Regions from separate parts of the Paeniglutamicibacter psychrophenolicus genome, predicted to be linked through region 1. Evidence: riboswitches for the same ligand, from Rfam matches in the RefSeq annotation. Region 1 holds a riboswitch; each other region holds the start of a gene.

Region 1 (5,246 bases):
TCTTCGTGGTCGTCCGGAATTACAAGGCCAGCAAGAACGCGGGCCTGGATCCCTTCACGCTGCAAACCGAACTGGCGGTCCGCGCCGCAAAGTCGCAAATGCTGGCACCCCGGCAAAGCCGCGAACAACGCCTGGCCGAGCTCGAGGACCTGCTGGCCCGCCGGGTGATCACGCCCGAGGAATACCAACAGGCACGGATGAAGATCCTGACCGAGGACTGAAGGAAAGAAAGACGGCCGGGCCCGAGGAAGGTTCCACTTCCTCGGGCCCCGGCCGCTTGTCCGCACCGCGGAAGTGCGGGCGAGAATGCGTCAGCTGAAGATCTCCCGCTTGAGCGGCTCGCTGAGCTGCTCGATGTCGGTCAGGAATCCGTCGTGGCCGATCGGCGAGGTGATGTATCTGACTTCACACGGGTTCGGCAGCGTCTTGGCCAGAAGCTCGGACTGCTCGGGCCAGTACAGGCGGTCCGAGTCGACGGCACCCACCAGGAAATTCACGCCTTCGAGCCTGCCCAGGGCATCCCGGAGCGATCCGTGCCCGCGGCCCACGTCGTGGCTCATCAAGGCCTCGGTCAGCACCAGGTAGCTGTTGGCATCGAAGCGACCCACCAGTTTGTCGGCCTGGTGGTCCAGGTAGCTTTCCACCTGGTATCGGCCCCGATCCAGGCCGGCGCTGGCCACCGGCTGCTCGGACCCCTGCGGGGCGCGGCCGAACCGCACATCCAGCTCGGCAGCCGTCCGGTAGGTGATGTGCGCAATGCGCCGTGCGATGCCCAGGCCTGCCGAAGGAACGCGTTCATTGGCGTAGTAGTCGCCCCCGGCAAAGTCCGGGTCCAACCGGATGGCCGCGGACTGCGCCTGCGCAAAGGCGATCTGCTCGGCCGAGGACTCGGCGGTGGCAGCGACCACCACGCAGTTGCGCACCCGTTCGGGGAACTCCACGGCCCATTCCAGGGCACGTGCTCCGCCCATGGAACCGCCCAGCACGGTGTGCCAGGCCTTGATGCCCAGCGCATCGGCAAGCCGCGCCTCCAGGCGCACCGAATCCTTGATGGTGGTGAAGGGAAAACGGGATCCCCAGGGCACGCCCTGCGGATCAAGGCTGGCCGGACCGGTGGAACCGGAGCAGCCGCCAACCATGTTGGCCGCCACAACAAAGTAGCGGTTGGTGTCCACGGTCTTGCCCGGGCCCACGAAACCATCCCACCAACCGGGTTCGGTCGATGCACCCCGGGCCACGTGGCTGTCGCCGGTCAGCGCATGGGCGATGTAGACGGCATTGGTGGCCTCGGCGTTCAGCGTGCCCCAGGTTTCATACCCCAGCACGATCTGCGGGAGCGTCGCACCGGTTTCGAAGGTGTAGGGCCCGGTAGGCAAGTGCCGCAGGATTCCGTCCGGCGCCTGGTCCAGCGCCGCGGCGGTTTCTGCGTCGTAGAGCACCACGTTGGTCTCCACGCTCACCGAGTGGCCTGCAGTTCAACATCGCCCAGCGAGGCCACGGCTTCGAAGCCCCCACGCAGGTCGGCGATGATGTCTGCAATGTTTTCGATGCCCACGCTCAGTCGGACCAGGCCCGGGGAAACACCTGCGGCGAGCTGCTCGGCCTCGGTGAGCTGGGAGTGCGTGGTGGAGGCCGGGTGGACCACCAGCGAGCGCACATCCCCCAGGTTGGCGACGTGGGAGTGCAGCTTCAACGCGTCGACGAAGCCCTGGCCTGCCTCGCGGCCGCCGGAAATCTCGAAGGAGACGATGGCGCCGGTGCCCTTGGGTCCGTACTTGCGTCCGCGCTCGAACCACGGGCTCGAGGGGATCCCGGCGTAAATGACGCGTTCGACCTGTGGCTGGGCCTCGAGCCATTCGGCCACTGCCACGGCGTTGGAGACGTGTCGCTCGATGCGCAGCGAGAGGGTCTCGAGCCCCTGGGCGATGAGGAAGGCGTTGAAGGGAGCAACCGCCGAGCCAAGGTCGCGCAGCAGCTGCACGCGCGCCTTGAGCACGTAGGCGAGGTTCGCACCCAGGGCACCGTCGACGCCCAGGTCCCGGGCGTACACCAGGCCGTTGTAGGACTCGTCGGGGGTGTTGAAACCGGGAAACTTCTCCGGATCGGCGGCAAAGTCGAAGTTGCCCGAATCAACGATGACCCCGGCCATCGCGGTGCCGTGCCCGCCGAGGTACTTGGTCGCCGAGTGCACGACGATGTCAGCTCCCCATTCGATGGGGCGGATCAGGTACGGGGTGGACAAGGTGTTGTCGACGATCAGCGGGACGCCTGCCTCGTGGGCAATCGCCGAGACGGCTTCGATGTCGAGCACGTCCTGGCGGGGGTTGGAAACCACTTCCCCGAAGAAGGCCTTGGTGTTTGGCTTGACAGCTGCCTTCCAGCCCTCGAGGTCGTCGGGTTCCGAGACGAAGGTGACCTCGATGCCGAGCTTGCGCAGCGTGTGCTTGAACAGGTTCTGGGTTCCGCCATAGAGGCTGGGGCTTGCAACGATGTGGTCGCCGGCCTCGGCAATGTTCAGGATCGCGAAGGTGGTTGCCGCCTGGCCCGAGGCCAGCAGCAGCGCACCCACGCCGCCCTCGAGGCTGGCGATGCGCTGTTCAACGGCATCCTGGGTGGGGTTGCCGATGCGCGTGTAGATGGGCCCCAGGTCGCCCAGGGCGAAGCGTGCCGCGGCGGTCTCCGCGCTCGGGAACACAAAGGCGGTGGTCTGGTAGATCGGCAGTGCGCGCGCGCCGGTCGTGGCGTCGGGCTCCTGCCCTGCGTGGATCTGACGTGTTTCAAAGGACCAGTCGTTAGACATTTCTTCCCCTTCAAGGATTCAAGGGGTATGCCCATGGCCGGCTCCGCGATGGAGTCGTTGATGTGCTGGGGCATTCCCGCGCTTGTCCCACGTCTTTTTGACGCGGGGCCTGGTCTTCACCCGGGGCACCCCACCGCGGTGGAGGGTTGCCGTTCAGCAAGCCGGGGCCTTCTGCTGAAACTCATGACCTTGTCAATAAGTCTGGCCCACGGCCCCGCAGCTCCGCAACCACGTCTCAAAATGTGACGAAACGATTCGACGCTACACCGCCCCTGCGCGTACCCCGAACAGCCAACCCGGACGCAAGTTAGGCAAACCTAAGTCGAGAGCCAGATCACAAAGTGCCATGATAGGCACATGATGAGGTTGGACCATGTAACTTACGCTTGTGGACCCGACGGCCTCGCGGCTACTGCCGCTCGGATCGGCGAGGCCCTTGGACTCGAATCTGTAAAGGGCGGTGTACACCCACGTTTTGGTACGCGCAATGTCATCTTCCCGATGAAGAATGGCCAGTACCTGGAAGTTGTTGAAGTCTTGAACCACCCGTCGTCGGACAAGGCGCCGTTTGGCCAGGCCGTTCGCGCCCGCTCCGAACTCGGTGGCGGCTGGATGGGCTGGTGCGTCGCTGTTGACGACCTGGCTCCGGCGGAAGCGCGGCTGGGCCGGGGTTCGGTTCCGGGCAACCGGAAATTCCCGGATGGACAGGAACTGACCTGGCGCCAGATCGGCATCAATGGCTTGATCGCCGATCCGCAGGTTCCCTACCTTCTGCGCTGGGATGACGGAACCGAGGACCTGCATCCGTCAAAGGCCCTGGAACCGGTTGGCAAGATCTCCTCGATCAGCATTGCCGGTTCCAGCGAACGCGTTGCCGACTGGCTCGGACAGCCCGAGCAGCTGCCTGTCGGCGAGGTCGTTGTCGATTGGCAGGCTCCCAACGGGACACCGGGTATCCTCTCGGTGACCTTTGAAACGCCAAAGGGATCTATCACGCTGTAGCGATGCAGTCGCAGGATTCTCCGCCAAGGCGGGGGCCGACCGGTTCACCGGCCGGCCCCCGCCTTGCTTCGTTAGTGGTTGGTACCGCCACCGGGTGTGTTGCCCTCGGCGGCGTTGCGCAGTTCGTCCTTCAGGATCTCGAAGTGCCTGACCATGATCGATCCGGCGGCCAGGAACAGGCCTCCCATGAACAATGCCAGTTGGAGGCACAGGGTCAGCGAGCGGACAATCCCCGGGCCCGGCAACGTCGTGTCGTAGTACCAGCTGGCGATCGGGTCTCCCAACAAGACGTAGGCCACTCCCGCCAGGAGCATCACCAATCCCAGCCGGAACATCGTTTGGGAGCTCAGGAGCCTGGGCATGTGGTTCCCGCCTTTCCGGGGTCGGCAATGGCGCTGCCGCACGTGCCCGAATCCGCCGTCGGTGCCGGTACCCGGGGCGGGCAGTCAGTCATCGGAGGACCCGGACCGCGGGGCCCCGCCTCCACGCACCCCTGCCACGGCTTCCTCGGCGGAGCGCACCACGAAGGACCCTGCCATCAGGAACAGGCCGCCGAAGAACGTGCCTTGCTGAAGCAGCGAGAAAAGCCCTCCCAGCATCGTGATTCCGGCGTTGTAGAAGCTGAACCGGGTGATCGCCCAGCCCAGAAGCGGTGTCAGGACGACGTAGAAGATCACACCGATGATCCCCAGGAGCACTCCCATCCGGAACATCGTCTTCGAGCTCATGGCATGTGGCATGTTCAACTCCTTGATCGATGCGCCGGGGATTCCCCTGCCGCCGGATGGCCGGCAGGAAGGTGCGCCCCGCGCGCGGACGCCGGTTCCCCGAGCCTAACGGGGCCGCCCAGGAACTCAAGTGTTTGCATCAAACGTAATCAAACCGTATTTTATGTCCCCAACCCGATGGCCGGACCGAGCAGCGCGTAACCGACGAACCCGGCGATATCCAGCAAGGCGTGGGCGATCACCAGCGGCATGACCCTGCCCTTCTTCGAATACACCCAGCCAAAAATCACCCCCATGGCGACGTTGCCGATGAATGGCCCGATCCCCTGGTACAGGTGGTAGCTGCCGCGCAGCACGGCACTGGCGCAAATGATCTGCCACTTGCCCCAGCCCAGGCGCGCCAGGCGCTCAAAGAAGTACCCGACGACGATGACTTCCTCCAGGATGCCGTGGCGGATCGCGGAGAAGACCAGCACCGGAATCGTCCACCAGTAGTCGTCCAGCGCCGCCGGCACGATGATGGTGGTCAGCCCCAGGGCCCGGCCGGCCGCGTAGACGCCCAGGGTCCCGAGCCCCATGGCCAGAAACAATCCGGCTCCCCACCCCAGGTCACGAAACGGCCTGGCCAGGTCGAAGCCGAGCCGGACAAAGGGGTTGCCTCCGGGAATCCTCCAGAGCAGGTAGAAGACCAGCATCACCGGCGCCAGCGCAAAGAA
Region 2 (5,246 bases), 640 kb from region 1:
CGGGCAGTCCGAGCGCCTCGACGATGTCGGCGGTGCCGTCCGTGGACCCGTCGTCGACGACGATGACCTGCACCGGATGGGTCGAGGCGGCGATGGACCGCACGGCCGCCTCGATGCCGGCCGATTCGTTGTAGGCGGGGACGATCACGCTGACCGGGTCGAGGACCTCGGTGCGCATCGGTGAGGTGAACCAGGCCCGGCCGCGCTCGGCCTCGCGGCTGCGCCGCACGGACCGGCTGTGCCGGAAGGCGACCACCATCACCAGCACCGCCCGCGCCAGCGTCACGACCCCGGCCGCGACCAGGCCCCAGGAGATGGCCGTGGCAACGGCATCGGTGAAGCGGACACCGAAGACGAATGCGGTCCCGATCAAGGAATCGGCGACGGACGCCTGCCGGGTGCTGTCCACGCCGATCGAGTCGCCGACCGTGGTGAAGCGGTGGCCGGGCCCGTCCTGCTTCCCCAGCGCCGCGGACAGCGCCTCGACGGTCTGGGAACGGTTCCCCCCGCCGTCGTGCATCAGGAGCACCTGGCCCCCGGCCCCGTGCAGCAGCAATTGGCCGGTGATCACCTTGGCGCCGGGGGCGCGCTCGTCTGCGCTGTTGAGTGTGCTCAGCACGGTCAGGAAGCCCTCGTCCGCTGCCGTCTCCATGGCCGACCACTGTCCGTTCGTCGTGGCCGCGTTCCCCGAGCTGTGGGGCGGGCGCAGCAGCGACGGCGATTGGCCGGTGATCCCCGCGACGACCTTCTGGGCACCCCGGATCTCGAGCTCGCGCCGCCACGAGGGGGCCCCGGAGAGGTCGGCGTGCGTGAGGGTCTGGATGCCGATCTCGTGGCCCTCGGCGGCCATGCGCCGCAGCAGCCCGGGCTGCCGGATCGCCGAGGTGCCGGTGACGAAGAAGGTGGCATGGACCCCGTGCTCCCGCAGGACATCGAGGATCTTCGGCGTCCAGACCGGGTCGGGCCCGTCGTCGAAGGTCAGGGCCACGGTGCGGTCGGAGGGGCCGGCCGTGCGGACATCCTGCCCGCGGGCATCAATGATCGGGCCACCGTCCAGGACTGCCTCCGGGACATTCCCGGCGGCGCGGCTCACGGGCGCGGGGCGATCGCCGATGCCTGCCAGGTGGTTCATGTATCCCTGGATGGCCAGCGACAACCCCAGTGTCAGGACGACGACAACCATGAGGAACCAGTGCGCCGCGATGCCGCCGGTGCGGGCCACCCGGCGTCCGCGGCTCACGGAAGGGGCTCCCGGGTGGGCTTGGCCGGGCCGGTGCCGCCGTGTCCGGGGGCGGTTGCATTGCGGCCCGGTGCGTCCTGGCTCCTTCCCGGGGTGGTCGGCTCGCTGCCGGGGCTCGGCGCGGCACTCGCGGGAGCAGTGCTCGGTGCTGCTTGCGGGGCCGTGGTTTCACGGGGAACGGCCGAGCTGGAAGGGGCAGCGGATTCGGTTGCGGAAGAAGGCGCGGCGGTGGGCGCGGTTTCTTCAGGGGCGCTTGTGGCCGCCTCGGTGCCGGCGGTCGCATCGGGTGCCGCCACGGGTGGTTCCTCGGCGCGTTCGGATGCCGGGGTCGGGGTTGGTGTTGGCCGCGGTTTCGTCGAGGCTTCGGGCCCGGCCGCGACCGCTGGCTGTCCCCCTGAAACGGGCAGCCTCGGTGCCGCGGTCGTGGAGCCGCCCAGGAAGGCGACCAGGAGCAGTGCCACGTACAGCGCCATCAGGCCCACGACCACCATGCCGGCCTTCTTGAGTCGCTGCAGGCGCCTGCCGGAGGGGTCGACGAAGACGGGGTCGCTTGCGGCGGTGGACGATCCTCGGACGGGGGCTTGGGTAAAAACAGGCATTGTTGACCAACGATAACGCACGCCCGCAAAGGTCACAAAATGGTCACGATGACAAGTCCCGAGGCTCGTCGCCCTTGAATTGCGCGGCGCACGGGACTAGGGAAAAAACCTTCCACAGTGTGGTCCGACGGGTTTCCGGGCCGCACGGCGGAAGGGGGCGTCAACCCAGCTTGAGCATGACCTTGATGGAGTTTCGCTCGTCCATGGCCCGGTAGGCCTCGGGCGCCTGCTCCAGGCCCATGACGGTGTCGAAGACCAGGCCGGGGTTGATGAGGCCGGCCAGCACATCCTCGAGCAGCTCGGGCAGGTACGCCCGGGTGCTGGCGGCACCGCCGGCGACCGAGATGTTCTTGGAGAAGAGCACCGAGATCGGCAGCCCGTCCTGGCCGTGCGGAACGCCCACGAAGCCCAGCGAGCCGCCGGGCCTGGTGCAGCGCAGTGCCTGGTCCATGGCCTCGGCGGTGCCCACGCATTCGAGCACCGAATCCGCCAGCACTCCCCCGAGCAGTTCGCGCACCTTCACGGCGGCCTCGGCCCCGCGCTCGGACACCACATCGGTGGCCCCGAATTCGCGGGCCAGCGCCGCGCGGTCGGCGTGCCGGGACATCGCGATGATGCGCGTCGCCCCCAGGCGCTTGGCGGCAAGGACCCCGCACAGGCCCACGGCGCCGTCGCCGACGACCACGACGCTGCGCCCGGGCGCCACCCTGGCCCCGAGCGCGGCGTGGTGCCCGGTGCCCATCACATCCGAGAGCGCCAGCAGCGACTTGGACAGCGACTCGTCCGGTTCGCTGACGCCCGGGACCGGAACCAGGGTGCCGTCGGCGTTGGGGACCCGCACCGCCTCGCCCTGTCCGCCGTCCACCGGCAATCCGTTCTCGTCGTTCCCGCCCCAGGCAGCCCGGTGTTCGCAGGCGACCTGGACGCCGTTGCGGCACGGCGGGCAGGTACCGCAGCTATTGGCCCAGGGTGCCACCACGAAGTCGCCGACCTTCAAGGTGGCGACCTTGCTCCCGAGCGCCGTCACGGTCCCGATGAACTCGTGGCCGATGCGCCGGGGCTCCGGTGTCGGGTTGATCCCGCGGTAGGGCCACAGGTCCGAGCCGCATACGCAGGCGGCGGCGACCTTCACGATCGCGTCGGTGTCGGTGAGCAGGACGGGATCGGGGCAGTCCTCGACGCGGATGTCCCGCGGTCCGTGGATCAGGGTGGCGCGCATTTTTTCCTCCGCAAACTTGGTCTGGTGCTGTCTTTTCCCAGCCTATGCTTCCCGGCCGGGCATGGCCCCTTCTGCGATGCCGTGACGGTTTGTTGCGCCAGCCCCAGCCCCGGTGGTGGCAATGTGTCCCCGATTCAACGTAGGGTTGAAACAGCTTCACGAGTTCTGGTCGCTTCTAGCAAAGCTCCGACTGACCAGGCACCAACCCCATAGTTGCACGGTGGGTGGTTCGGATGACGAAGTGGCCCCTTCACGCATCCCGCGCCCAGGGGCAAGGACAACGAATATCAAGGACGTGTGCATCATGTACAGCCCCACCCTGGCCACCGCTTCTCCCGCCAATCCGCTGCCGCGCTTTTCCGGCGACTGGATCACCGCATGGCTCGATATCGACAACGACACCAGCCTGCTGCACGTGGGCGCCGGACCCGAGGAGTGGGTCCTCGAGGCACTCGCCCCGCACAAGCTCTCGGCCGTCCTGGAAGGCCGCGGACCCGTCGAGGTCCAATTCAACCCCGAGCTCCTGGTGGTGCTGCTGCCCGGGGCCCACGAGCTGGTCGGGGACTCGTTCTTCCGCCTGCGCGCCTGAAGTTCCAGGACCCCCCGGCCGTTCTGGAACCCCAGCCGCGCGACGCCTCGCTAGATGTCCAGGATCATGCGCAACCCCTTGCACCGAGACACGCAGATCATCATGGTGTCCCCCGCCTGGCGTTCCTCCTCGGACAGCAGCGAGTCCCGGTGATCGATATCGCCCGAGACCACCGGGGTCTCGCAGGTCCCGCAGATGCCCTCCCGGCAGGAGTTCAGCACCGGCACCCCGGCCTCCGCGAGCGCATCCAGGATGCTGGTGCCCACCGGCACCTGCACCGTCACGCCGTCGGTGGTTTCCACGGTGAACTCGTGGTCCCCGTCCGCCGGGGCGGTGGCGGCCGGGTCGGCCACGAACCGCTCGGAGTGGAACCGGGTCTTGTCCTCCCAACCGGCGGCCAGCGACGCAATGAAGTCCAGCAGCGGGCCCGGGCCACAGGCATAGGTGTGGAACGCTGCCTCCGCGTCCCCCAGCAGCTCCTTCAGCGGGTAGAGACCGGCGGTGTCGTCGGCATGCACATGCACCTTGTCCCCGTAGCGGGCCAGCTCGGCGGTGAACGCCATCGATTCCAGGCTCCGGCCCAGGTAGACCATTCGCCACGGGATCCCGGATTCCTCGGCCGCGGCGAGCATTGGCAGGATCGGGGTGATCCCGATGCCCCCGGCAATGAACAGGTATTCCGGGGCCGGCTGCAGCCCGAAGTTGTTGCGCGGTTCCCGGACCTTGACCCGGGCACCGGGCCGCAGGTCGTCGTGCACGTAGGCGGAGCCGCCGCGGCCCGCCGGCTCGCGCAGCACCCCCAGCCGCCAGCGCCGGGCCCCGGCCTCGGAACACAGCGAGTACTGGCGCAGCAACCCGTTGGGCAGCAGCACGTCGATGTGCGATCCCGGGGTCCAGCCCGGCAGCGGCAGGGCCGCCGGGTGCGCCAGGTGCAGGGAAAGCACGCCAGAGGATTCGGTGCGGATCTCGGCGACCTCCACCTCGAAGAAGCCGTCCGTCCCGATGCCCAGAAGGGCCCTGGAATCAGGATCCAGTCCGGTGTCGATGGTCATGGTCACGATGCACCTCCAGTGCTGTGATGTGTTTCCGCGGACGATGCCGCGCTATGCAAAACCGGGATGCCCGGCAGGGATGGATCCAGCGAGTCGACGGCGTCCAGCACCGCGTCGGAGGCCTCGCGCACGGAGATGGTCACCCGCACCCCCGAGCCGGGGAAGGCACGCACCGAGACGCCGCGGGCCACGCAGGCGGCCTCCAGCTCCAGCGAGCGCGGTCCGGCGGGGATCCACAAGAAGTTCCCGCCGCTGGGCGGGACCGGCAGGCCGCGGGCAAGCAACCCCTCGTGCAGGTACGCGCGCTCGGCCACGACCCCGGACACCGTGGCGGCCAGGTGGGCGGTGTCGGACCAGGCCGCGACAGCGCCGGCCTCGGCCAGCGAACTGAGCCCGAAAGGCGGGGCCACGGCACGGATGTTCGCCGCGATTCCCATGCCGGTGAGCAGGTAGCCGGCCCGGGCCCCGGCCAGTGAGTAGGCCTTGGAGAAGGTCCGCAGGATGACGAGGTTCGGGTGGGACTCCAGCAGGTGCCGCGAGTCGGTTT
Region 3 (5,246 bases), 3.8 Mb from region 1:
CGGCATACTTTTCCCAGTAGGAGGTGTAGTAGCGCTCGGGGTTTCCCCACACGGTGCGGGCCATGGCCGGGCCGGTCTTGGTCAGCACGATGTTGCCCTGCACGTTCGGCTCCACCCCGGCTCCTTGTTCGTCGACGATGTCCACGGTTACCCCGGGCAGCGCCCGGGTGCCGCAGCCCGGCTTGAACTCGGTGTCCCCCTGCCGCGGGGAAAGGATCGTGGAGCCGGTTTCGGACTGCCACCAGGTGTCGACCATCGGAATGCCGGCTTCGGTGTCGCGGCCGACCTGGCTGCGCAGCCAGCGCCATGCCTCCGGGTTCACGGCCTCGCCCACGGTTCCGGCCAATCGGATCGAGGACAGGTCGTAGTCGGCAGGGACCCCCTCGGGGAACCAGCCCATCAGCGAGCGCACCAGGGTGGGCGCGGTGTAGTAGCTGGTCACGCCGTAGCGCGCGATGATCTCGAAGTGGCGCCCGGGGTGAGGGGCGTTGGGCACGCCCTCGTAGATGACCTGCGTGACGCCGTTGGACAGCGGCCCGTAGATCTCGTAGGTGTGCGCGGTGACCCAGGCCAGGTCCGCAGTGCACCAGTGGACATCGTTTTCCCGCTGCGCGGGGTCCGGATGGGAGAAGAGGAACTCGTGGCTCCAGGAGGCCTGCGTCAGGTAGCCCCCGGTGGTGTGGACCAGGCCCTTGGGCTGGCCGGTGGTGCCGGAGGTGTACATGATGAACAGCGGGGTCTCGGCGTCGAATGCCTCGGGGGAGTGCTCCTTGCTCGCCGTGTCGACGGTTTCGTGCCACCACACGTCCCGGCCTTCGGTCCAGGCGATCTCGTTCCCGGTGCGCCGGAGCACCAGCACGTGTTCGATGCTGTTCTCCCCGGAAACCGCGGCATCGGCGTTGTCCTTGACCGGCACGGCCTCGCCGCGGCGGAACTGCCCATCGGTGGTGACCAGCAGCTTCGCGCCGGTGTCTTCGACGCGGAACCTCAGCGCCTCTGCGGAAAAGCCGCCGAAGACCAGCGAGTGCACCGCGCCGATGCGCGCGCAGGCCAGGGTGATGACCACGGTTTCCACGAGCACGGGCAGGTAGATGACCACGCGGTCGCCCTTGCCCACGCCCAGGGCGAGCAGCGCGTTGGCGGCCCGGGACACCCGGTCCTGCAGGTCCTGGTAGGTGACGGTCGTCCTGTCGCCGGGCTCGCCCTCGAAGTGCAGGGCGACCTTGTCGCCGCGCCCGGCTTCCACGTGGCGGTCCACGCAGTTGTAGGCGGCGTTGAGCTTGCCGCCCTCAAACCAGCGAAGCTCGGGCCCGCGCCGGGCCTCGGCATCGACACCGGTGCTCGAGTGGATGGTGTGCCAGTCCTCGGACCAGCTCAGGCGCCGCGCCGCGGCATCCCAGAACGCGAGGCGTTCGTCTTCGCTCCACAAGGTTTCCTCGGCAGCGAGCACGGGCAAAAGGGTTTCAGGCATTTTGTTCTCCATCGGTTCTGGCGTTAGCACTTCACCTGACGGAGGTGGTTGCTGCGGCGTCAGGGAGCCAGATCTCTCGGCCGCTCGGGATGGGTAGTTTCATTCATCAAACTCGATGGCGTGTCACGGGAGCAAACCGACCGTAATGTGACGGAACGTTCGATGTCAGGCTTTTCTTGGTTTCAAGGTCGAATAATCTTCGTATAAATCGAAAATTATCGAATGGCGGAAACGCTGCGAATCAGTGTTCCCGGTGCAGCTGGCACCCGGGAAGGACACTGGAAGTCTCATGCCACCATCCTATTTGCCAATGATTGTACGGCCGACGGGGTTTTTCGGCAGGTCCGAGGGATATTGGCAGATGCTTCGAATGAATGGCCTGAAGAACGCCGCACATCCGATGATTCCCGCGGGCCGGACTGAGTTGGTGGATCGCCATCCAGCCGGTGGCGCAGGGCCCAATTGTGACGATCCGAGTTGTCACCCCTGCGCCGCGGCGTGTAGAAATATGACCAACAACCATCCAGAGCGGCCGAGAGATCTGGCTCCATGACGCCGCAGCAACCCCTCCCCTTGATTGGGCGGTAGGTGCTCACGCCAGAACCGATGGAGAGAAATCATGGCTGTCGAGTCTTTCAACGATGCACACAATGTCGAAGCGGATCCGAACATTTTCGGGGCCGTCAATCTAGACGCGTTCACCGGCAACACCCCTGCCAGGCACCTGCTCAAGCTCACCCCCGGAGTCCCCAAGGACGGGCACTACGACGAGCTGGCCGCAATCTTCCGCCCGGTCTTCGCCAAGATCGCTGCCGGGGCCAGCGAGCGCGACGCGAACAGGACACTTCCCTTCGAGCCGGTCGGCTGGCTCAACCGCGAGCGCTTCGGGGCCCTGCGCATCCCGGCGGCCGAGGGCGGCTACGGGGCCAGCCTGCTGGATTTGTTCCGCCTGCTCATCGAACTGGGCGAGGCCGATTCGCAGGTCGCACACCTCTGGCGTTCGCACATCGGCTTCGTGGAATCCGTGCTGCAGCTCGAAGACGTCGCCCTGCGGCACCGCTGGGTCGAACGCATCGTTGCCGGACAGATCGTCGGCAATGCCTACACCGAACGTGGCGGAAACCGGTTGGGCACGCTGAATACGACCATCGCCAAGAATGGGGAGCGCTGGATCCTCAACGGCGAAAAATACTATTGCACCGGCACCATCTACGCCGACTGGGTCGCCGTCGCCGCGGCTCACCCCACCCGCGCCGGACGGCAGATCGCCGTGGTCTCCACCCAGCACTCCGGCGTGAAGATCTTTGATGATTGGGACGGCTTCGGCCAGCAGCTCACCGGGACCGGATCGACCACGTTCGAGAACGTCCCGGTCGACACTGTCCTTCCCGAGGAGCAGCAGATCAACGATCCGGAATCCGCGATCTTCCAGCTGGTGCTCCTGGCGGTACAGGCCGGGATCACCCGCGCGGCGCTCAACGACGTGCGCTCCGCCGTCCAGGCCCGCACCCGGTCGTTCAGCACCGGAACCGGGGTGCCGGTGCGCGAGGAGCCACAGGTCCTGCAGCTGGTCGGGGAGATTTCCGGCACCGCGTTCGCGGTTGATTCCATCGTCCTGGCGGCGGTTGCGGAGATCGAGGTCGCCCTGGCCGACACGTCGCTGAGCGCGGCCGAGCGCTTCGCGGTCTGCGAGCTCTCGGCGGACCGGGCCCAGGCCATCGTGCAACCGCTGGCGCTCTCCGCTGCGACCAAGCTCTTTGACGGGTTGGGCGCCTCGGCAACCGCCACGAGCTGCAACCTCGACCGGCACTGGCGCAACGCCCGCACCGTGGCCACGCACAACCCGGCGATCTACAAGTCGCGGATCATCGGCGACTACGAGGTCAACGGCGCGGCGCCCCAGCAGCTGAACGCCATCGGCGACGTCGGCCCGACCCCGGCCACCGCACTGCCCTAGGCATCCCGCCCCCAGAACCCACACCGCCGGCCCGTCCCGTACCGGACCGACAACCACCCGACACTCCCGCAAAGGACAACCATGAGCACGACGCCGGCCACACGCCAGATCCGATTCAACGCCTTCGACATGAACTGCGTGGGACACCAGTCCCCGGGTTTGTGGAAGCACCCCAAGGACCAGTCAGCCCGCTACAAGGACCTGTCCTACTGGACCGACCTGGCCAAGACCCTGGAAAAGGGCAAGTTCGACGGCATCTTCATCGCCGACGTGTTGGGCACCTATGACGTCTTCGGCGGCTCCAACGAGGTTCCGCTGCGTGCCGGCACCCAGGTCCCGGTCAACGACCCGTTCATGCTCGTCTCGGCCATGGCCTCGGTGACCGAGAACCTCGGCTTCGGCGTCACCGCCGGCACCGCCTATGAGCACCCGTACCCGTTTGCCCGCCGCCTGGCCACCCTTGACCACCTGACCAAGGGTCGCATCGGCTGGAACGTGGTCACCGGCTACCTGCCCTCCGCCGCCCGGAACATGGGCCAGGAAGACCAGCTCGAGCACGACGAGCGCTACAACCACGCCGACGAGTACATGGAGGTCGTGTACAAACTGCTCGAGGGCTCCTGGGAAGAGGACGCGGTGGTGCGCGACGCCGAGCGCGGCATCTTCACCGACCCGGCCAAGGTCCACGAGATCAAGCACGAGGGCAAGTACTTCAAGGTCCCGGGCATCGCGATCACCGAGCCCAGCCCGCAGCGCACCCCTGTCGTCTTCCAGGCGGGCACCTCGCCGCGCGGGCTGAAGTTCGCCTCGGAGAACGCCGAAGCCGTCTTCGTGACCTCCCCGACCAAGGAACTGCTCAAGGCCACCGTCACCAAGATCCGCGACGAGGTCGAGGCCGCCGGCCGCGACCGCTACGATGTGCGCATCTACGCCATGCAGACCATCATCACGGACGTGGACTCCGCAGCGGCCCAGGCAAAGTTCGAGGACTACAAGTCCTACGCCGACATCGACGGCGCCCTGGCCCTGATCTCGGGCTGGATGGGCATCGACCTGTCCACCTACGGTCCGGACGACGTCATTGGCGACAACGTGAAGTCCAACGCCATCCAGTCCTCCGTGGCGACCTTCCAGAAGGCCAGCGGGGACGCCGGGAACCCGTGGACGATCCGCCAGTTGGCCGAGTGGGTCGGCGTGGGCGGCTTCGGCCCGATCACCGTGGGCTCGCCGACCGAGGTCGCCGACAAGCTGATCGAGTGGGTGCAGGACACCGACGTGGACGGGTTCAACCTGGCCTACGCCATCACCCCGGGCACCTTCGAGGACATCGTCGAGTTCATCGTTCCCGAGCTGCAGGCCCGCGGTGCCTACCCGACCGATTACGTTGAGGGCACGCTGCGCAACAAGCTCTTCGGCAAGGGCGACCGGGTCCAGGACTCGCACCGCGCGGCCAACTACCGGTTCTCGAACGCCGAGGTCAAGTAAGTAATAGCGGGGCAAAGTTCCCTGCCGGTTGGGGAGGTGGCGCACCATGGATGCACCGCCTCCCCAGCCATTTACGCGGCAAGGCTGACCACCAGGTTGATGGTGGTGGCGAGGATTCCGGTGCCGAAGAGGAACGCCAGCAAGCTGTGGCGCAAGACCGCCGAGCGCATTTCACGCGTGGTGATGCTGGTGTCCGAGACCTGGTAGGTCATGCCCACGCTGAACGCCATGTAGGCGATGTCCGTGTATTGCGGGGCCTCGTCCTGGTTGAATTCGATGCCGCCCGGTGTGCCGCTGTAATAGATCATGGCGTAGCGCAGCGTGTAGAGCGTA
Region 4 (5,246 bases), 580 kb from region 1:
TCGCAATCCCTTCCACGAAGCAGGTGTGGGTGTCCTCCCACAGCAGGGAATCGAGCATTCTGCGGTTTTCGATCTTGAGGTTCCGGGTGCCGCTGATGACCACGTGTACCTGGTCCCAGGTCAAGATGCCCTGGCGAAGCCCCTGGTGGCAGCGGGGCAGGTCTTCGGCAAGGAGCCGGAAGTCGTTGGTGCGATTGGTCCCGCCCGTCGGGGACAGGTGCAGGGCCAGGGCAACGTCCCCGCTGGAGCCCCAGGCGGGGTTCTTCTCCCTGATCCCGGCGCGCTTCCGATCGGCAACCAGGCAGTCTTGGTAGGCGACACTGTGGTCGGCCTGCTTCGCCGTGGCGGCGCATTTCAAGGTCTCCAGGGCGCCAACTGCGGCCACCGCGTCATGGGTGCCGGTCAGCACCGGGGCCGCGTTCACGGCGGCGGCCAGGGACAGGATCCCCTCGGTGCCGGTGTGGGCCAGATGCTCGGCAACCAGTGCATCCATATCCGCACCGTCGGCCAGCAACGTTTCGTAGCCCAGGTCCTTCCCGGCTCCACCTGTGGCGGTGCCGGCTGAAGGGATGCCGCTCGATGACGTCGTTGCCATGTCTCCATTGTAGAACCGGGAATCGGGAAATGGAACAGTTTCTCAAGGAATTTAGAAAATATATTCGAGTCCTGTTGTGGACGATTTCTCCTCCGTACAAATGCCCCTTCGCTGGGCAACCGGGAGGAAAGGGCGCCGCCAGATCCCCGACCTTGGGGGATGGCAGCGCCCTGACATGGATTTTGCGGGGAAACCGCTAGGCCACGGATCCACCGAAGAGCAGCCCCAGGGCGTAGGTGACGCCCGCGGCGCCCAGGCCGATGGCCAGCTGGCGCAGCCCGCGCTTGGTCGGGGAAGCACCGGAGAGCAGGCCGACCACGCCCCCGGTGAGCAGCAGGGCGATGCCCACCAACAGCGCGGAGAGCATGATGGCAGGGGTTCCGCCCATGCCGAAGATGAACGGCAGGATCGGGATCACCGCGCCGGAGGCAAAGAAGCAGAACGACGAGGAGGCAGCTCCCATGGCCGAGCCGATTTCCTCGTGTTCCTGCGCCTCGGCGATGTCGGCCAGTTCGGGCTGAAGCGACAGCGAGGGGTTGCAGTCGCAGGAGTAGATGCCCATGCGTTCGGCGGCACGGTGGGCCGCGTCCTCGTCGCTCATGCCTCGGGCCTTGTAGACCAGCACCAGCTCGTTGGCGTCCAAATCCAGGTCCGGGGCGGCGGCCAGGGTCACCTGGGTGGGCTTGGACGCGGAGAGCAGCTCGCGCTGCGAGCGCACCGAGACGTACTCGCCGGCGGCCATCGACAGGGCGCCGGCGAGCAGTCCGGCAATGCCGGAAAAGAGCACCATCGAGGTGGCCACCCCGGTCGCGCCGATGCCCATGACCAGGGCGAGGTTCGAGACCAGGCCGTCGTTGGCGCCAAAGACCGCGGCGCGGAAGTTGCCCGAAAGCTGGTTGCGGCCCCGGGTGGCCAGGCCGCGCACGACCTCCTCGTGGACCAATTCGTCGGCGGCCATCTGGCGGCTGGCGTCGGTGTCCCCGGCATAGGGGGAGTTGCCCTCGGCGCGCTGGGCCAGGGCCAGCACGAAGACCGAGCCGAAGTGCCGGGCCAGGAAGCGGAGCATGGTGCGGCGGATCGAGGGGCTCATGGCCTTGCCGGCATGTTCGCCCAGCAGCGTGCGCCAGTGTTCCTCGTGGCGGGTTTCGGCCTCGGCCAGTCCCAGGAGGACCGCGCGTTCCTCGCCTTGGCGCTTGTTGGCCAGTTCGCGGTAGACCGCGCCCTCGGCGACTTCGTCGGCCAGGTACTTGCGCCAGCGTTTGATCTGGGCTGGGGTGGGGGTCGGCGCTTGCGGCGTCATGCTCTCATCCTCGTGTGGGCGTTCACGGCCTCGGGAGGCCATGCGATGGGGAGGCCCAGCGGGATTGTTTCTTGGGTGCGTTGGACCTCGGGCCACCAGTGTGTGGACCGAAGGTCTCGTTCGCCCGGACCAGGCGTTGCCGCCTCTGGCCCTGGGTGGATTGCCGGGTTACGACGTTGTAACCAGTATGTCGACGCACCGCTGTCCCGCCGCTGCCGGCGGGTCTGGGAACTACTCCCCTTCAACCCACGAGTGTAGCGTTCGGAAGGGTCCGGGAGAATTCGCTGAGGCTAAAAATCCGGGTCTGGCCAGTGGCGCAACCGGCCTTCGGGATGCGCACCACCAGTGCCCGGGCGTCGGGGTTCCAGCGCGGGGAGGCGACCGCGTTGGCCAGGTCCGCGGCGAGGGCTTCGGCCTCCGCGACGTGGAAGCGCAGCCAGGTGCCGTGGATGCGAAGTTCGAGGACCGAGCGGTGCACATCGAGCAGGGGCAGGACGGGGATGGAAGGTGCCATGGCGGGACGGGACGGCCTTTCGCTAGCTCTTGCCGGGGCCAAATGGACCGCGGCCGCTTCTTCATCCGAACCACCCATGAACCTGGGGTTGGTGCGCGTCTTAGTCGGAGCTTGCCGACGCGTCTCGTGAAGCTGGGTCCCACATTACCGCGATTCGGAGGCGCGCAGGATCTTTTCGTGTAGTTCGTTCCACGCAATGTCGTCATACGGCGGCATGTTGTCGTTGTCCCGGCGCATCCCGGTGGACCCGTCGATGAGCTCGCGCAGGATGTCGGCGTGCCCCGCATGGCGCGCGGTTTCCACGTTCATGTGCAGCATCAGCCGCCCGAGGGTGGTGTGGCGCCGTTCCCCGGGCCACCACGGAACGGTTGCCGGGGCGTCCAGGGACAGCGCGGCGATGTTGCGGTTCGCAGCCTCGATGGCCCGCCGGTAGAAGGCCAGGACCTCGGCGCACGGGACATCGGCCGAAACCCACATGTCCGCGCTGTCATCCGCATCGGCCTCCAGCGCCGCGTAGTGCTCGTCCGCGATGCTGAAGCCGAGGCATTGGACGAAGTATCCGTACTCCACGAACCCGAGGTGCTGGATCAGGCCCAGGATGCTGGTGCCCGTGGGCACCATGGGCCGTGTCAGCTCCTTGTCGCCGAGCCCCTCGGCCTTCCAGAGCATGGCTTGGCGGGAGTTGTTCAGGTACGTCGCCAGGTGGTCCTTGAAATCGTCCATGGGCCCAGCCTAGGAGCGCGGGGGCCGGTTGGGAATGGCCCCCTCCGGCGCGGTGCGCCAGAGGGGGCCATCGGTGGTGCGGTGCCGAAGGGACCTAGCGTCCGGAAACCTCGGAGAGGTCCACGCCCTCGGTGTCGCCCTGCCCGGCGACCCGCGCGTTCCAGTTGGTGATGACGGAGGGCTCGGTGGGCCGGGTCAGCAGCGAGACCACCACGTAGACCAGTGCCGAGGCGACAAGGCCGAAGTAGATCGGCTCGTTGGCGTAGATGCCGTCGAAGCGGTTCTCCGCCTGGATCTCCAGGGTGATCATGGTGCCCAGCGTGACGATGGTTCCGGCGGCCATGGAGGCGGCGGCGCCCAACCCGTTGCCGCGCTTCCAGATGAGCCCGCCGATGATGGCCACCAGCAGGCCGCCGACCAGGATGTCGTAGGCGATGGTCAGGGCCGCGACCACGTCGGAGACCATGATGGCCAGCACGATGGCGACCACGCCCAGCAGCAACACCCAGATGCGGTTGGCGCGCACGTCGTGCTCCGGGTTCTCGTTGGTGTTCACGTGCATCTGCTTGCCGAACCAGCTGGCCACGAACGGGGTGACGTCGGTGCGGGCAACGGTGGCCGCGGCAATCAGCGCGCCCGAGGCGGTGGACATCATCGCGGCGACGGCCGCGGCCAGCACCAGTCCGCCGATCGCGACGGGCAAAAGCTGGGTGGCAACCTCGGCGTAGACGACGTCCTTGCCGAGGTTGGCCACGTCGATCTCCGGAAGGGCGACGCGGGCGGCCAAGCCGATGACCGCGCCCGCTGCGCCGTAGAGCACGCAGTAGATGCCGGCGGTGGTGCCGCCCCAGCGGGCCACGGTCGGGGTCTTGGCGGTGAAGACGCGCTGCCAGATGTCCTGGCCGATGAGCAGGCCCAGGGTGTAGACCACGAAGTAGGTGATGATGGTCTGGACGCCGATGCCGTCCCAGGTGAAGAACTCGGCGCCGACGCGCTCACGGATCCCGGACATGCCGCCGGCTGCGTTCAATGCGAAGGGAAGCATCAGGAAGAAGATGCCCACGGTCTTGATGACGAACTGCACCTGGTCGGCCAGGGTGATCGACCACATGCCGCCGATGGTGGAGTAGATGACCACGATGACCCCGCCAATGGCGATGGCCATCCAGCGTTCCCAGCCGAAGAGGACCACGAAGATCGTCGCGTAGGCGCTGGTGGAGGTGGCGCAGAGCATCAGCGTGTAGGCGAGCATGACGACGCCCGAGGTGTTGGTTGCCGACTTGCTGCCGTAGCGCAGGGTGAGCATCTGCGAGACCGTGAAGATCTTCAGTCGCTGCAGCGTCGGCGCGAAGAGCAGCGAGAGCAGGATGACTCCGGTGCCGATCGCCACGACCAGCCACATGCCGGAGACGCCGAACTTGTAGCCAAGTCCCACGCCGCCCACGGTGGACGCGCCGCCCAAAACGACCGCGGCCATGGTCCCGGTGTAGAGGAAAGGTCCCAACCGGCGGCCGGCGACGAGGTAGTCGCTGCTGTTCTTGGTGCGCGATTTGCCCCACCAGCCGAAGATGAGCATGGCCGCCAGGTAGACGGCGACGATGGTGCCATTGATGAATTCCATGAAGGGGGTGCCTTTGCTTCGGGAGCGGGGCCAACAACCATCAGGTGATGCCTGTTAGTAAACATTTGTTGTCTCATAGGCTAATGTGAGATGCCTTACACGTCAATTGCCCTAAGCTGGACAGACCAAATATTTCTTTGAGCACCCCTGGAGAACCTTGCCCATGAAAGCCCTGCCCGTCGAACCCAGCAGTGCCGCGTTGGCCATCGGTTCGCGGATCCGTGCGGCCCGGCACGCCCAGCGACTGACCATCGACCAGGTTGCCGACTCCACGGGCTTGACCAAGGGCTTCCTTTCCCGGGTGGAACGCGACCTGACCAGCCCCTCGGTTGCCTCGCTGGTGACCCTGTGCCAGGTGCTCTCGATGGAGGTCGGCGAGTTGTTCACGGCTCCGGACACCCACGTGGTGCGCCTCGCCGAGGCCCCCCGGATCTCGCTGGGAGGCGAGGGCATCGTCGAGCAATTGGTGACGGCCCGCTCCGAGCGGCGCCTG

The links. A riboswitch is a leader RNA that binds a small molecule or an ion and turns the genes downstream of it on or off. The one in region 1 is predicted to bind S-adenosylmethionine.
Region 2: another riboswitch for S-adenosylmethionine. It lies ahead of JOF46_RS21235 (hypothetical protein); the one in region 1 lies ahead of JOF46_RS18490 (bifunctional o-acetylhomoserine/o-acetylserine sulfhydrylase).
Region 3: another riboswitch for S-adenosylmethionine. It lies ahead of JOF46_RS01260 (acyl-CoA dehydrogenase family protein); the one in region 1 lies ahead of JOF46_RS18490 (bifunctional o-acetylhomoserine/o-acetylserine sulfhydrylase).
Region 4: another riboswitch for S-adenosylmethionine. It lies ahead of JOF46_RS20995 (hypothetical protein); the one in region 1 lies ahead of JOF46_RS18490 (bifunctional o-acetylhomoserine/o-acetylserine sulfhydrylase).

Annotation. Positions count from the first base shown of each region.
Region 1 covers NZ_JAGIOE010000001.1:4,082,996-4,088,241, forward strand. Annotated here, with positions in the region: gene JOF46_RS18480 (SHOCT domain-containing protein) at 1-221, shown strand, start outside; gene metX (homoserine O-acetyltransferase MetX) at 312-1,460, opposite strand; gene JOF46_RS18490 (bifunctional o-acetylhomoserine/o-acetylserine sulfhydrylase) at 1,457-2,800, opposite strand; SAM riboswitch class IV at 2,874-2,989, opposite strand; gene JOF46_RS18495 (VOC family protein) at 3,158-3,802, shown strand; gene JOF46_RS18500 (hypothetical protein) at 3,874-4,164, opposite strand; gene JOF46_RS18505 (hypothetical protein) at 4,249-4,542, opposite strand; gene JOF46_RS18510 (CPBP family intramembrane glutamic endopeptidase) at 4,692-5,246, opposite strand, start outside.
Region 2 covers NZ_JAGIOE010000001.1:4,724,664-4,729,909, forward strand. Annotated here, with positions in the region: gene JOF46_RS21220 (bifunctional polysaccharide deacetylase/glycosyltransferase family 2 protein) at 1-1,240, opposite strand, end outside; gene JOF46_RS21225 (hypothetical protein) at 1,237-1,839, opposite strand; gene JOF46_RS21230 (zinc-dependent alcohol dehydrogenase family protein) at 2,000-3,058, opposite strand; SAM riboswitch class IV at 3,213-3,342, shown strand; gene JOF46_RS21235 (hypothetical protein) at 3,363-3,647, shown strand; gene JOF46_RS21240 (PDR/VanB family oxidoreductase) at 3,698-4,699, opposite strand; gene JOF46_RS21245 (aminotransferase class I/II-fold pyridoxal phosphate-dependent enzyme) at 4,702-5,246, opposite strand, start outside.
Region 3 covers NZ_JAGIOE010000001.1:306,652-311,897, reverse strand. Annotated here, with positions in the region: gene acs (acetate--CoA ligase) at 1-1,471, opposite strand, end outside; SAM riboswitch class I at 1,477-1,567, opposite strand; SAM riboswitch class I at 1,988-2,084, shown strand; gene JOF46_RS01260 (acyl-CoA dehydrogenase family protein) at 2,091-3,428, shown strand; gene JOF46_RS01255 (LLM class flavin-dependent oxidoreductase) at 3,510-4,913, shown strand; gene JOF46_RS01250 (DUF1345 domain-containing protein) at 4,985-5,246, opposite strand, start outside.
Region 4 covers NZ_JAGIOE010000001.1:4,667,915-4,673,160, reverse strand. Annotated here, with positions in the region: gene JOF46_RS21005 (DUF222 domain-containing protein) at 1-595, opposite strand, end outside; gene JOF46_RS21000 (VIT1/CCC1 transporter family protein) at 792-1,895, opposite strand; gene JOF46_RS20995 (hypothetical protein) at 2,137-2,409, opposite strand; SAM riboswitch class IV at 2,430-2,541, opposite strand; gene JOF46_RS20990 (DinB family protein) at 2,554-3,132, opposite strand; gene JOF46_RS20985 (sodium:solute symporter family protein) at 3,227-4,753, opposite strand; gene JOF46_RS20980 (helix-turn-helix domain-containing protein) at 4,917-5,246, shown strand, end outside.